DNA from 2 places in the Exiguobacterium sp. s133 genome. Region 1 is predicted to be linked to the other one. Evidence: riboswitches for the same ligand, from Rfam matches in the RefSeq annotation. Region 1 holds a riboswitch; the other holds the start of a gene.
The links. A riboswitch is a leader RNA that binds a small molecule or an ion and turns the genes downstream of it on or off. The one in region 1 is predicted to bind thiamine pyrophosphate.
Positions count from the first base shown of each region.

Region 2: another riboswitch for thiamine pyrophosphate. It lies ahead of KNP96_RS13215 (ECF transporter S component); the one in region 1 lies ahead of KNP96_RS06290 (3-oxoacyl-ACP reductase).

Region 1 is NZ_JACSMK010000003.1:265,914-273,690, forward strand. It holds gene KNP96_RS06285 (LLM class flavin-dependent oxidoreductase) at 124-1,461, opposite strand; gene KNP96_RS06290 (3-oxoacyl-ACP reductase) at 1,499-2,251, opposite strand; TPP riboswitch at 2,389-2,489, opposite strand; gene adhE (bifunctional acetaldehyde-CoA/alcohol dehydrogenase) at 2,639-5,233, opposite strand; gene KNP96_RS06300 (beta-class carbonic anhydrase) at 5,566-6,117, shown strand; gene KNP96_RS06305 (Na+/H+ antiporter family protein) at 6,260-7,582, shown strand; gene uptA (undecaprenyl phosphate transporter UptA) at 7,687-7,777, shown strand, end outside.
Region 2 is NZ_JACSMK010000011.1:3,078-10,854, reverse strand. It holds gene KNP96_RS13225 (DEAD/DEAH box helicase) at 1-1,203, shown strand, start outside; gene KNP96_RS13220 (50S ribosomal protein L25/general stress protein Ctc) at 1,543-2,181, shown strand; TPP riboswitch at 2,273-2,371, shown strand; gene KNP96_RS13215 (ECF transporter S component) at 2,471-3,049, shown strand; gene KNP96_RS13210 (ABC transporter ATP-binding protein) at 3,046-4,611, shown strand; gene KNP96_RS13205 (energy-coupling factor transporter transmembrane component T family protein) at 4,577-5,302, shown strand; gene KNP96_RS13200 (NAD(P)/FAD-dependent oxidoreductase) at 5,380-6,423, shown strand; gene KNP96_RS13195 (alpha/beta fold hydrolase) at 6,956-7,759, opposite strand.

The DNA.
Region 1 (7,777 bases):
GTTTGTATAGTTATTCCTGTTCCGGGTGATTTGAAAACGAATCTTCTGCATTAAATACAAAAAGTAGCTCGTCCATGACGAACGGGCTACTTCCCTGACTCCGACTCTGATTGGCAGGAACGCTTAGTTTACGAATTTTTTCACGTCCGACTCCCCCACCTGAGCTAAACCAAAATGTTCCCGAAGCGTAGTCCCTTGATAGGCTTCTCTAAACAACCCTCTTTTTTGCAGTTCAGGAACGATCAGGTCTACAAAATCCTCTAAGCTTGATGGGAGTGACGGCGGCATCAGATTAAATCCGTCTGCGATACCCATTTCAAACCACAGCTCCATCTGATCGACGATTTCTTCCGGTGTACCTATCAGTGTCAGGTGTCCCCCACCAGCTGCCAGATAACCTAACAGTTCTCTTAGTGTAGGCTTTGTATCATCGATGATTTCAAGAATCGTTTTATAGCGTCCGACCGGTCCTGAAAACGCATCGACAGGCGGTAAGGACGGCACCGCTTTGTCAAGATCCCAATCAGAACAGTCCTGTTGCAAAAAGAAACTCAGTTGCTTCAAGGCATTCGCGACCGGTAATTTTTCATCCAGTTCGGCTTTCTTCGCCAGCGCCTCTTCCCGTGTTCGACCGACGTATGTAACCAATCCTGGAAAGATTTTAATCTGCCGCTCCGGTGACTCACTTTCTTTGATTTGTTTCTGTAGACTTTCCCGGAATGCTTTCGCTTGCTTTACATTCCACGACACCGAATAGACGGCATCCGCGTGCTTCGATGCAAGTGCAATCCCTTGGGCAGATGCACCCGCCTGCATTGCCACCGGCTTCCCTTGAGGACTACGCGGTGTAGACGAAGGACCTTTTACGTTGAAGTAGGTCCCGCTATGATGGAATGGTTGAATCTTTTCAGGATCAATCAACCGGTTGTCCGTCCGGCTCGAAAGGAAATCAGCTCGATCCCAGGATAAAAATAATTTTTCCATTACAGATGCAAATTCATCCGCCTTTTGATACCGTTCGTCCCTTGCAGGGAGCCTATCCATACTATGGTTTAACGCTTCCCAGTCCGTCATCGACGTCACCAGGTTCCAGCCGACACGCCCGTTCGTCACGTGATCAAGGCTTAACAGTTGTCTCGCCGCTGTATACGGATTTGAAAACGTACTCGATATCGTTGAAACTAACCCGATATGATGGGTTACTTGAGAAATAGCGGTTAAATTGATTACAGGATCGAGCCAAAAGGCAGGTAGTTCAGTTGCGTTTGCAGCAGGAAAAGATTGATTGTCAGCAAAAAATACAGCATCCAGGCAACCCGCTTCCGCTAGTTGAGCCAATCGCTGATAATAACCGCTCTCCCCGATTTCTTCAATCGCAGAATCCGGCATTAACCATGCCGCTTGATGATGGCCACAGCCGTACAATAAAACACCGATGTTTAACTGCTTCGTTTTCGTCATCTTTAGGTCCCTGACTCCTTTCTCCTGAACGCTGACATCAGTTCATCGTCAATCCGCCATCTACGGTTAGATTTTGACCGGTAATGCCAGAGGCGGCTTCTGACGCTAAAAAGGCGACCAATTGCGCCACCTCTTCCGGCGTCGTCACTCTTTTTAACGGAGTTGATTGGGCAATTAAATCGAATACTTCAGCGGTCGTCACAGCACTGGCATCTGTCACTTTTAACAAGCCGCCGGAGACGACATTCACGTTTATGCCGTACTGTCCTAGCTCTGATGCAAGATTACGCGTAAAGCCGATCAACCCTGCTTTTGCCGTCGTATATTCGTGATAGGGAACTACCGGGTTTTGATACAGATTCGTGCCGATGCTGATGATGGTGCCGTTATTTCGTTCAATGAACTGCGGCAGGACACTTTGCACGACGTGGAACGCTGCTTTCAACGTGCCATCCAACTGTTTTTGATAATCTTCCCATTCCAAATCGATGAATGATTTTTGAGCGCGCGGATCGAACTTAAAATCGACTAATGCATTATTGATTACGACATCGATTTGTCCGTAATGAGCTGTCGCTGACTGCATCAATGTCTCGACGTCTTCTCGCTTCGTGACATCCGCATACAGGGCAATGGCATGTTCTGCACCGAGCTCATTTACGAGTTCCTCTGCCGCATCCTTGCTCTTATAATAATTAATCACAACTTTAAACCCATTGTTCACCAATACTCTTGCAATCGTCGCGCCAAGTCCCCGACTGCTTCCCGTCACTACTACCGTTCTGTTCACTGTCTTCCACTCCTTCATCGTCTTTTGCAACTTAAATAGCGAAGTCGTAAACAAAAAAAGCGCAACTCTCCAAAAGGAAAGTTGCGCACGTCTAAATAATCACATAACAAAAAACCGACAGACTGGTCTTCGCTGGTTTATTAGAGTCTACACTTCCCTACGCTAGTACGAACTAGTTCAGGTTCAAAGGGTTTGAGTATCTACTCATCTCAGTTTAGCAACACCCCTAGTGATTCTATTCAAGTTACCTTCACTTTAGCGGTCTTAGAAATATCTGTCAATAATGACAAGACAGTTTTATCGGTGTCTCTTCTGATTACGAACGAAAGCCTTGCCTCCGTCGACCGGAAGCAAGGCTCTTTTGAATTGCCATGATTTTTTTCTCTGTTATACGCCTTCGTACGCAAGCTCCATGATGTTCCGAAGTTCCGTCACGAGCGGCATTTTTGGATTCGCTGTCGTACATTGATCTTCGAATGCATCGACGGCCATCTTGTCGAGTTTTGCTTCAAAGTCGGCTTTTTTGATGCCTTGGGCTTTGAATGACATTTTGATGTTCAACTGTTGTCCGAGTTCTGTGATCGCTTGGATTAGTGACTCGACACCTTGTTCCGTCGTCGCTGCCGGTAGTCCGAGATAACGGGCGATTTCTGCGTACCGTTCATCAGCGATGAATGATTCATATTTCGGGAACGAAGCGAGTTTCGTCGGTTTCGCTGCATTGTAGCGGATGACGTGTGGCATCAGAATCGCATTCGTGCGACCGTGTGGCGTGTGGAACTCCCCACCGATTTTGTGCGCGATCGAATGGTTAATCCCGAGGAAGGCATTGGCAAACGCCATTCCGGCCATCGTTGACGCATTGTGAACTTTTTCGCGTGCTTCGGCATCGTCACCATTCGCATAAGCGCGTGGCAAGTAGTCGAAGATCATCTTGATCGCTTTTAGCGCCAGTCCGTCCGTATAGTCGTTCGCGAGGACGGAGACGAAGGCTTCTGTCGCATGTGTCAAGACGTCCATTCCGGTGTCCGCCGTGATTGATGCCGGGACCGTCATGACGAATTCCGGATCGATGATTGCGACGTCTGGTGTTAACGCATAGTCAGCAATTGGATACTTGACGTTTTTCTCTTTGTCCGTGATGACGGTAAACGGTGTGACTTCAGATCCTGTTCCGGACGTCGTCGGAATCGCGACGAACTTCGCTTTGTTACCGAGCGCCGGGAATTTATAGGCCCGTTTCCGGATATCGAGGAACTTTTGACGTAAGTTCGAGAACGTTTCGTTCGGTTGCTCGTAGAAGAGCCACATGCCTTTCGCTGCATCCATCGCTGATCCGCCACCGAGGGCGATGATCAAGTCCGGTTTGAAGTCGCGCATCGCTTGCGCTCCTGTCTGAACCGTTGCAACCGATGGATCCGGTTCGACTTGGTCGAAGATCCGGTAGCTGACGCCTGCCGGTAAGTTGCGGATGACTTTATCCGCGTAGCCGAACTCGACCATCGCTTGATCGGTGACGATCAACGCACGTGAGACATCTTGAATCGATTTCAAGTATTGGACTGAATTTTTTTCAAAGAAAATCTTTTCCGGTACTTTGAACCACTGCATGTTCACGCGTCGTCTCGCCACCTTCTTGACATTGAGTAGATGTTTCGCCGTTACGTTTTCAGAGACGGAGTTTTTCCCGTAAGAGCCGCAACCGAGTGTCAGTGATGGTGTCAATTCGTTATACAGATCACCAATCCCACCGTGTGCTGACGGGCTGTTGACGAGAATCCGGCAGGCTTTCATCCGCATTCCGAATGCCGTCATCAAGTCGTCATTCGTCGTGTGGATGACTGCCGTATGACCGAGGCCACCGATTTCAAGCATCCGTTCGGCGACATGGAACGCATCTTCCGTTGACTGGACGCTATACGCACCAAGGACAGGGCTTAGTTTTTCGTGTGAGAGTGGTTCTTCTGAGCCGACTTTTTCAAGTTCTGCGACGAGCATGACGGTGTTGCTCGGGACGTCGATGCCGGCTTTTGCTGCGATCCATGTTGCCGGTTTCCCGACGATGTCAGCATTGACGGCACATGTATCGGTTTTGATGACGAGCGCTTCGAGACGTTTTTTCTCATCTGCTGTACAGAAGTAGCAACCGAGTGCTTCCATCTCCGCCCGAACTTCCGCGTAGATTTCCTGATCGATGATGACTGCTTGCTCCGATGCACAAATCATTCCGTTATCAAACGTTTTGGAGAGGACAAGGTCACTGACGGCACGTTTGATTTTTGCTGTTTTTTCGATGTAACACGGGACGTTCCCCGGTCCGACACCGAGTGCCGGCTTACCTGTTGAATAGGCTGATTTGACCATGCCGGCTCCGCCGGTCGCAAGGACCATCGCGATATCCGTGTGGTTCATCAAGATTTTTGTTGCTTCGAGTGACGGTTGTTCGACCCACTGGATACAGTCACGCGGTGCGCCCGCTTTGACAGCCGCGTCACGTAACGTTTTCGCTGCTTCGAGTGAGCAGTTTTGCGCTGACGGGTGGAAGGCGAAGATGATCGGGTTACGCGTCTTGATCGCGATCAACGCTTTGAACATCGTCGTTGATGTCGGATTCGTCACAGGTGTGACGCCACAGACGACACCGACCGGTTCTGCGATATATGTTAGTCCGTTTTGAACATCTTCTTCTAAGACGCCGACCGTTTTTTCTTCACGGAGACTGTTATAGATATATTCCGTCGCAAACATATTTTTAATCATTTTATCTTCAAAGACACCACGTCCTGTTTCTTCAACGGCGAGTCGTGCCAGTTCAACGTGACGTTCGAGACCGGCAAGCGCCATGTCACGGACGATCGTATCGATTTTCTCTTGATCAAATGTCAATAATTCCTGTAATGCGGTTTGACCTTTTGCGACGATTTTATTGATCGTTTGTTCGACAGGTGATACGTCTTGTTTAATTTTTTCTTTGACAGCCATGTTAGGTTTCCTCCCTATTTTGGAACGAATCTGAGTCTGCATTTCCCTACTAAATGTTAGGAATGCCAAGCTGATATTCAATAGTTTGTGCTTTCCTTCACAAATCAATCATACCGCCTTTTTGATGATTTGTGCATGACCATCCTGTGAACTATTTCACATCATTGAAAACGTTCTCATTCTTGAAAAGTGTTGTCGGACAAGGCATCCTTTTTGAATTCCTTGCCTGTGACTTTTCTCACAGCACCTGTTTTCTTTGCTTGTCTGACGGACGAAACATCGTGTAATCTATTAAAAGATACATATTTATTTGTTTTGAAGGAGGAAGTTTCATGACAATCGTCAATCAAATGCTTGCGTTCAACGAACAATTCGTCGAAGAAAAACAATACGAACAATTCATCTCGGATAAATTCCCAGATAAAAAGGTCGTGATCTTAACATGTATGGATGCCCGCTTGACGGAACTCCTCCCGCACGCGCTCGGTCTGAAAAACGGCGATGCAAAAATCATTAAAAATGCCGGGGCCGTTCTGTCACACCCATTCGGTTCCGTCATGCGCTCGATCCTCGTCGCCTTATACGCACTCGGGGCGGAAGAAGTCATCGTCATCGGTCACCATGACTGCGGCATGAGTACGATCGACCCGGCAAACATGATTGCCGAGATGGAAGGACGCGGCATCAATCAACAAGTCCTAAAGACACTCGAAGCATCCGGCGTCGACTTGAAACAATGGTTACGCGGGTTCACGTCAGTCGAAGAAAACGTCAGTCATTCCGTCGGTCTGATTAAAAACCATCCATTATTACCACCGGGCACGAACGTCCACGGGCTCGTCATCGACCCGGGAACAGGGAAACTCGACCGCGTCGATTGCTAAACTTGTCCTTATATAGTAGAAAGAAGGTACGACCGACACCGGTCGTGCCTTTTTATGTTTTTTTCTTGACAGCAAAAAGAACGGTCTGTATGATACTTTAGTATAGTACAGTGATACCAAAAGAAAGCGTGGTTTTATAGTTATGTTCAATGCTGTTGTTTTAGCCGTTATCCTTTTATTTGTCTTAGCCATCTTCCGTGTCCACATCGTCCTCGCGATGGTCATCAGCGCTCTCGCCGGTGGTTTACTCGGCGGTCTTGGTTTAACGAAAACGATCGAAAGTTTCTCAGGCGGTCTTGGAGCCGGCGCAGAAATTGCCCTCAGTTATGCCTTGCTTGGTGCGTTCGCCGTCGCCCTGTCGAAAACAGGTTTGCCGGACGCCCTCGCACATAGCTTGATTGCTCGCTCAAAAGGAAGTGCCGATGCGACGTCGGTCAAGAAGTTAAAAGGGTTCATCATGTTCGCGATTTTATTACTCGCAATCAGTTCACAAAACGTCTTGCCGATTCACATCGCCTTCATTCCGATCATCATCCCGCCGTTACTCGGTCTGTTTAATGATTTGAAAATTGACCGGCGCCGGATGGCCATCATCATGACGTTTGGTCTCGTCACACCGTATATGTTTTTACCAATCGGTTTCGGTGATATCTATCTCAATCAGATTCTGTTACCGAACTTACAAGAAAACGGGATGGACACCGCTGGCGCATCAGTCATCAAAGCGATGGCGATTCCGGCGCTCGGGATGTTGTTCGGATTGTTACTCGGTTTATACAATTACCGGAAACCGCGTGAATATGAGATGCGGAACATCGCACCGGACGATTACGAGATTCCTGTCGTCACGAAATCCAAATTATTACTGAGTTCAATTGTCGTCATCGCGACGCTCGTCGTCCAATTGACGACGGAATCGATGATCATCGCCGCGACGACCGGCCTCCTGCTCTTCCTCGTGTTACGACTCGTCCGCTTCAGCGAAGCAGACGATGTCATCACACGCGGTATGCGGATGATGTCGTTCATCGGATTCGTCATGATTTCAGCGAATGGCTTCTCAAACGTTTTACGTGAGACAGGTGATATCGAACCACTCGTTGAAAACTCAAAATCGTTAATGGGCGATTCGCAGCTCGTCGCTGCCTTCGTCATGCTATTGATTGGATTACTTGTCACTGTCGGAATCGGTTCAAGTTTCTCGACGATTCCGGTCATCGCCGCCATCTTCGTGCCGCTTTGCATCCAGTACGGATTCAGTCTCGAGGCGACGATTGCCATCATCGGTACAGCCGGTGCACTCGGTGACGCCGGTAGTCCGGCAAGTGATTCGACACTCGGACCGACGAGCGGATTGAATGCTGACGGACAACACGATCACATGCGTGAAACGGTCATTCCGACATTTTTACACTACAACTTACCATTGCTGATTTTCGGTACGATTGCTGCCGTCATTCTTTAATGAAGAAATCATCTCGTTTTAACGACGGGGTGATTTTTTTCTTTCCATTTTGCGTGGACTTCTCTAAAATGAAGGGATGAAGTGCAATTAAAGGAGTGTGGAACGTGTTATCTAGCGTCGTCAATACCGTCTTACTATATTTAGCCGACTTAGGTTATGTCGGAATCGCGCTTGGCTTGATGATTGAAATCATCC
Region 2 (7,777 bases), on a different contig from region 1:
CCGAGTTCACGTGTCTTGATCGTCGCCCCGGCGTCACTCCTCTACAACTGGGCAGCAGAGCTGCACCGCTTTGCCCCGACACGCACCGTTCGTGTGCTCAGCGGGAGTCGTGCGTCGCGCTTACGACAGCTCGAAGACTTGCCGGACGACGTCATTCTCATCATCTCCTACCCGTCGCTCCGGCTCGACATCAAAAATCATCAAACGATCCATTACGATTGTATCTTTTTTGATGAAGCACAACATCTGAAGAATCCACGGTCGCAGACGACGGTCAGCTTAAAACAACTGTGGGCGACGCGGCGGTTTGCCTTGACGGGGACGCCGCTCGAAAACAAGACGCTTGATCTCTGGTCAATCTTTGACGTCGTCTTCCCGGCACTCTTGCCGGACCGGCAACGGTTTCTCGACTGGTCAGCACGGGACGTTCAACAATTCGTCGAACCGTTTTTGCTGCGCCGGACGAAAAAAGATGTTTTGCAACAGTTGCCGGCGAAACAAGTCGTCCATCAGTACACGGAACTGACGGCGGCACAGAAAAAACTCTATGCCGCCCACTTGGCAAAGTTACAGCTCGAGACGTTACAGCATCTCGATCAGTCAAAACCGGAAGAACGGATGAAGTTACTCGCCGGATTGACCCGGCTCCGGCAAATCTGTTGCGATCCCCGGTTGTTCGTCGAAAACTACCGTGGTCGGTCGGCGAAACGGGACCGGTTGCTCGCCTTGATTCAAGAAAAACGGGCAGCAGGCAAACGGATCTTAATTTTTTCACAGTTTACAAAAATGCTCGATTTGATTCGGGACGACCTGCATGAGTTGCACCTCCCTCATTTCGAACTGCGCGGGGATACACCGATTGCGGAGCGTCTCGAACGCTGCGACCGTTTTAATGCAGGCGAAGTCGATCTGTTTTTGATTTCACTGAAGGCGGGCGGCACCGGACTGAACCTGGCGACGGCGGATACTGTCATCTTATATGACAGTTGGTGGAATCCGGCTGTCGAACAGCAAGCGGCTGACCGGGCACACCGGATGGGACAAACACAGACGGTCGAAGTCATTAAATTAATCACGAAAGGCACGATCGAAGAAAAAATCATCGAGCTGCAGGAACGGAAAGCGACACTCGTGACGGACATACTTGAACAACCGGCGTCACTTGCGTTATCGGTCGATGAGATGGTTCAATTGCTTGAATAAGAGGAAAGGCACCGATTTCTTAATAGGATGTAAACCGTTGCTGCTCTAGGGAGAACAGGTTTCTGGCTATCGTTTTTTCGCCGGTTGATGTTTAGCTTTTAATGTTACGGGGGTATAACTATCATAGCACCGCATCAGCGAGTTGCTTTTACAACCACATGTTTCTCAATATCAGCGTAATGACCTGGGAGAGAAATGCTAACCACTCACTTCGATCTTCATTTTTATGAAATCAATTTGAAATAGCATTCGATGCACCGTCTTGATCCGGAACGATTCGTTCCACTCCTTTCTTCATTACCTTTTGAGGGCTATACCAAATTCAAGGGGGAAATGAACATGTCAGTAACATTAAAAGTAGAAGAACGCGAAGTACGCCCACGCTCACTTAGAAAGCAATTACGTCATGAAGGAAAAGCTCTTGGTGTCGTGTATGGTTACAAAGTGGAAAGTACACCGATTGCCTTTGACGAAAAAGCATTGATCAAAGTCGTTCGCGAACATGGTGAGAATGCACTTGTTGCACTTCAAATCGGTGGTAAAAAAGTCAACACACTGATCAATAAACTCGATATGGATATCTTCACACCAACAATCAAGCACGTTGAATTCATCGCTGTTAAAATGGATGAAGAAACAGAAGTCGAAACAGATATCGTCCTCGTCGGCGAAGCGGCTGGTGCAAAACTTGGTGGATATCTTTCACAAACACTCTTTAAAGTAACAGTTGCAGCTACACCAGATAAATTACCGGAACGCGTCGAAGTCGATGTGACAAATCTTAACCTCGGTGATTCTCTATCGGTTTCGGATTTACCGGAAGAAAAAGAATACCGTATCGTTACGGAAGGTGACATTCAAGTCGTTGCCGTCGTCGAATCGACACTTGAAGCGGATCTCGAAGAAGCAGATGCTGAAGAATCAGCTGAAGCGACAGAAGAGGTTTCTACTGAAGAACACACGGAAGAAAAAGAATAATTTTTCTTACCCTCCCCTCGCGGAGGGTTTTTTTATCTGTATTGACAACTGTCAGTAGAGTCGGTACAGTAAATAGCGTACACATTATATGCACATCCACTAGGGGAGCCCATTGGCTGAGACGATTCACTTCGGACCCTTTGAACCTGATCTAGTTCATACTAGCGTAGGAAAGTGGAGCGGTAATTCGTTCAATTTTTCTGCATGTTTGCAGATTCAGCGACCGCTCTCTTTCATAGAGGGCGGTCTTTTTGTTTGTCTGGTGGTTGTGCCAAAGGGAGATAGGAACATGAACAGTTGGAAAATGAAAGAAATCATTGTCATGATGATGTTGTCGGTTGCTTGCGGGGTACTCTACTTAGGGTGGTCGACATTGTGGTTACCGATTTCCGCGATCTTCGGACCGGTCGGATCGAACTGGATGTTCGGGATTTGGGTCATCGCGAGTCCGCTTGTCGCCTACATCATTCAAAAGCCCGGGGCAGCACTGATTGCAGAAGTCGTCGCCGCGGCTGTCGAATTATTCACGGGGAGTCACTTCGGATTATCGGCCTTATTGATTGGTTTCGCTCAAGGAATCGGTGCCGAAATCGCTTTTGCCCTCTTCGGATACCGGAAGTTCAACACAATGACGTTAGTTCTATCCGGAATGTTCGCCGCAATCGGCAGTATGGTCTATAGTCTTGTCGTCAATGGTTTCGCCTACTATACGACGACGACACTTCTGTTGACGTTTTCCCTTCAACTCGTCAGCGGTGCATTGCTCGGTGGATTACTTGCGAAAGTCATCGTCGATGCGCTCGTCAAGACAGGGACGTTGAACGGTTATGCGATCGGGCGTAAGCGGCGGAAGCCGGATGCAGCATGATTCATTGTAACGACTTGTCTGTCCGCTATCCTGGGCAACATGACAACGTCCTGCACAAGGTGACGGTGACGCTACACGAAGGGGAAACGACGTTGCTCGTCGGACCGAGCGGCAGTGGGAAAACGACGTTTTTACATGTTCTCGCCGGCTTATTACCTGACGCGATCGAAGCCGATGTCAGCGGCCACTGCAAAACGAATGGGACGGTCGGAATCCTTTTTCAAAATCCGGACGACCAGTTCTGCATGCAGACCGTCGGAGCGGAAGTTGCCTTTAGTCTTGAAAATCGCTCAGTCGACCGCAGTCAGATGGATGACCGGATTGACGCCGTACTGGCACGTGTCGGTCTGGACGTGCCGCTGACGACACCGATTATGCAACTGTCAGGAGGGATGAAACAACGACTCGCCCTCGCCTGCGTCCTAGCGCTTGAGCCGGATATTCTATTGCTTGACGAACCGACGGCGCAACTCGATCCGGCAGGACATCGGGTTTTGATGCAGCTGATTGAGGAACTCCATCACGACCGGACGTTGACGCTCGTTCTGATTGAACATCAGCTTGACCGCTGTGTGACGTTCAGTGACCGGGTGCTCGTCTTCGATCACGGCGGAACGATTTTACGCGATGGTCCGCCGCTTGATGTCTTCGGTCAGCATCGCGCTGAACTCGAACGACGCGGCATTGCAACACCGCTCCTCTACCCGTATGAACTGGAAACCGTGCCCCCCGCTTCTTCCCAGGCGGGGCGGTTACGAAAAACGAATAACATCCGTCCTCCGGTTCGGCACGACACGACGTTCGCGCTGACGCGCACCGCGATTAGCCGGCGTAAGCAAGTGATTGTCGATAACCTGTCGCTTGCAACACACGCCGGAGAATGGATCATGGTCGTCGGATCGAACGGTGCCGGGAAAAGCACGTTGCTCGAAACACTGGCGAAATTGATTCCGGCGCAAGGCGGTACGGTCCGCTTGTTCGAAAAAGAACTGCGGACATGGAAAAGTCGGAGCTATTACCGACACGTCGGATTCGTCTTTCAACAGCCAGAGCTCCAATTTCTCAAGCAGACGGTCGAAGACGAGCTCGTAATCAGCATGGATGCACCGACGCCGGAGCGGATTGAAACGGCGTTGCAATCCTACCGGTTAACCCATGTCGCCCGTCAGTCGCCCCTCGCTCTGAGCATGGGTCAAAAGCGACGGCTCAGCGTCGCGACGATGTTGTTAGAACCAAAAGACGTCCTGTTGCTCGATGAACCGACGTTCGGTCAAGATGCCGAGACGACAGGTCAACTCATCGAGATGTTCGAGCAGGCTCGATTAAACGGGACGACGCTGATCATGGTGACGCATGACATGGAGCTGGTCCACCAGTATGCCGACCGGGTCCTCGTCCTTGGTGACGGGCGACTTCAGTTCGACGGCACACCGGACACTTTGTTTAAAGACGAGACGTTACTCGAGCATAACCAACTCTCTCGTCCGTTATCGTATTTGTATCAGCAACTCGAGGAGGTGAAACGTCGTGCAGGAAAACGACTCCCCGCTCGCGCGTATTAATCCGGCACTCAAGCTCGGTGCCCTTCTGTACGTGATGGTGCTTTTGATTGCGGCACCGACGTTACGCGAAACGATAGCCTTACTTTTACTCGCTGCGGTCGGATTGGGCTGCTCCGGTTGGTCACTGTTGATGCTCGCCAAACGGGTCTCCCCCTACCTCGTCTTGTTCTTGCTGACATTTTGGATGATGGCAGCCTTCGGAAAAGGCAGTACGGAAGTTTGGTCATTCGGTTGGTTTCGCGTGACGGAAGAAAGTATCGGTCACGCCTGGTTGATCGCACTGCGGATGCTTGCCTTCGTCTTCCTCAGTTTGACGTTCATCGCGACGACCGACCAAACCCGGTTCGTCATGAGCCTGATTCATCAGTGCCGGCTTCCGGACCGGCTCGCCTATGGCTTTTTAGCAGGGATTCGTTTTATTCCGATCTTTCAGCAGGAAATAAGAACAATCCGTCAAGCACGGCGGGTCCGCCAACAGCACTCGATTTGGCCATGGCAGACGTTTTTCGCCATCAGTTTACCGCTTTTTACGAACAGTATCATCCGTTCGGAACAAATCGCGATTGCGATGGAAGCGCGTCGGTTTCAAGCCGAGCGGACGTATTATGTCCGTCCGGTCGTGACGCGTCACGATCAAGTGTTTTTTGCTCTCGTTTGTCTCGTGGCGAGCTTGCTTCGGATTGTCCTATGACATTCATTAGATTAACGCAGACGGATTCAGGGAATCATAGTCTCGGAAGCAGTTAATTTAAAGAAGTAGGTGAAGGTTTGAAGCGAATCGTATTAGTCGGGGCAGGTCATGCCCATTTAGAATGTATCAAAGAAGGCACGCATCCGGATGTTGAATGGATCGTCATCAACCCGTCCCGTTATCAGTATTATTCAGGAATGTTCTCCGGTCTTGCGGACGGCACGTATCGACTCGAGGAGACCCGGGTCGATGTCAAAGCACTCTGTTCTCTTCACGGAAAGACATTGATGGAGGACCGTGTCACGCGGATCGATCCGCAAACGAAACAAGTTTTCTGTCAGTCAGGCGAAATCATTTCTTACGACGTCGTATCGTGTAACATCGGTTCGAATGACTGGAATGTCTCAGATGCAACGTCACGCGTCACAATCAAGCCGAATTATCAAATCGATCAGGCGCTCCGTCAGTTTAAAGAGGCATCGTCGCCCGTCATCGTCGGGAGCGGTGCTGCTGCAATCGAGATGGCGGCCTCATTCCAATCGGACGGTTGTCCGGTCACACTCGTCCATGATGAATCGCTCCTCGCAGGACACCCGGCAGAAGCGAGCATCCTTGACCGGTTGGATACGCTGGGCGTGACACGCATCGTCGACCGGTTCGTCTCTCTTGATGAGCAAACCGTCCGGCTCCAGTCGGGCCAATCATTCAAAGCGGATGCCGTCCTGTTTTTAGGTGGCGCGTCAGCGCTTGATTTGTTCAAGGCATCCGGCCTCTATTGTGACGACCGCGGATTTTTGCTCGTCCACGAGACGTTCCAGTCGCTAGAGGACCCTTCTCTGTTTGCCGTCGGCGACTGTGCGACGCTCGCCGCATATCCGAACACACCGAAGAACGGTGTAACCGCCGTCCGGCAAGCACCGGTCTTGCTTGAGAACCTTCTTCGTTTCATCAATCAGGAACGTTTGCGGACGTTCCGGCCGCAAACGCGTTACTTGACGATTCTATCGATGGGACATCAGCAAGGAACCTTGCTTTACGGACGACACTATCAGACGAATCATTTGAGCTGGCGTTTGAAACAATGGATCGATCGCCGGTTCATCAAAAGTTATACGACATAAGAACTCGAATTTCGAATGAACTGGGTGTTCGGTTCAAGGCGGAACGTGCACTAAGGTGTCTGCATGTGGAACCTCCTAAAACAGAGAGGTATTCATTCCTCAATCTAGACACAAAAACAGCCATCACATACTTGCGATGGCTGTTTCAGACTGTAGACAACGTGCTATCAGGAAATCAAGCGTCTTTTTTCGTTGCTTTCCTCGGGCGAGGCGCAAGCCGTTGCTCCTTGATCCTAACGGACAACGAGCAGGGTCTTGCCTGCCTCTGAAAGTGCGTTAAAAACGCACTTTTTCCCGTAGGAGTCAACGAAACGTGACGCTTTTTAGGGAATACCGTGAGATAAATCCAAATATGCAGACGGTTTAGAGCGTAATCTGTCTTGAATCGCTTAGAACCGCGAACGATTGCCGCTTTGAATACGAGGTGAGACAGGGAAGCGCATCTCGATATAGAATTTTCAGGCTTCATAACCGTTTGTCTACAGCTTTAACAGCCATCGCATACTTACGATGGCTGTTTTTGTGTCGTTGATTATTTTAAGAACGCAAGTAACGTATCGTTGAATTTTTCGCGTTCATCGAGTACTGTCCCGTGCCCGCTCTCTTCAAATGGTTCGATGCGTGAGTTCGGGATTGCTTTTTGCATTTCTTCCGCAAATTCAAACGGACAGACTTTATCTTTTTTACCGTGAATGATTAACGTCTCGACGTCAATCTGCGGCAATTCATCCCGTAAGTCTTCGTCGCGCAAGGCGATTGCCGATAAAATCGTGCCGTGAGAAGAGGCTGCGACACTTAAGTTGTGGAACCATTGTGTCATCGGTTCTGAATGGTCTTGTTCAAAGAAGATTTTTCCGAATCCTTCAAGCATCGCCGGACGGTCTTTTCTCGTATCGGCAATCAAGTCATCGACTTCGTCTTTTGTCATCCCGTACGGGTACCCTTCCCGTTGCGTGAAGACCGGAGCTGCAGCACCCGCAAGAATCAATTTCGAGATTTTGCTCGATCCGTGGTTGAGCAGATAGCGTAACGCAATCCCGCCACCCATGGAAAAGCCGAGTAACGCTGCGTCTTTCAGTTCGAGCTGCGTAATGACTTGATCGATGTCAGATGCCATCGTTGCATAATCATATCCGCTGGCTGGAGCATCCGATTTGCCGTAGCCGCGGTAATCAACCCCGATGTAACGGTAGCCGGCGTCGAGCAAGGCATTCTTTTGATATTCGAACATGTTGTTATTCGCTGGCCATCCGTGTAACATGACGACCGGTTGTCCTGAACCGACATCTTCGACATAAATTTTAGTTCCGTCAACTGCTTGAATGAATGTACCCATTTGAATAACCCCCGTGTA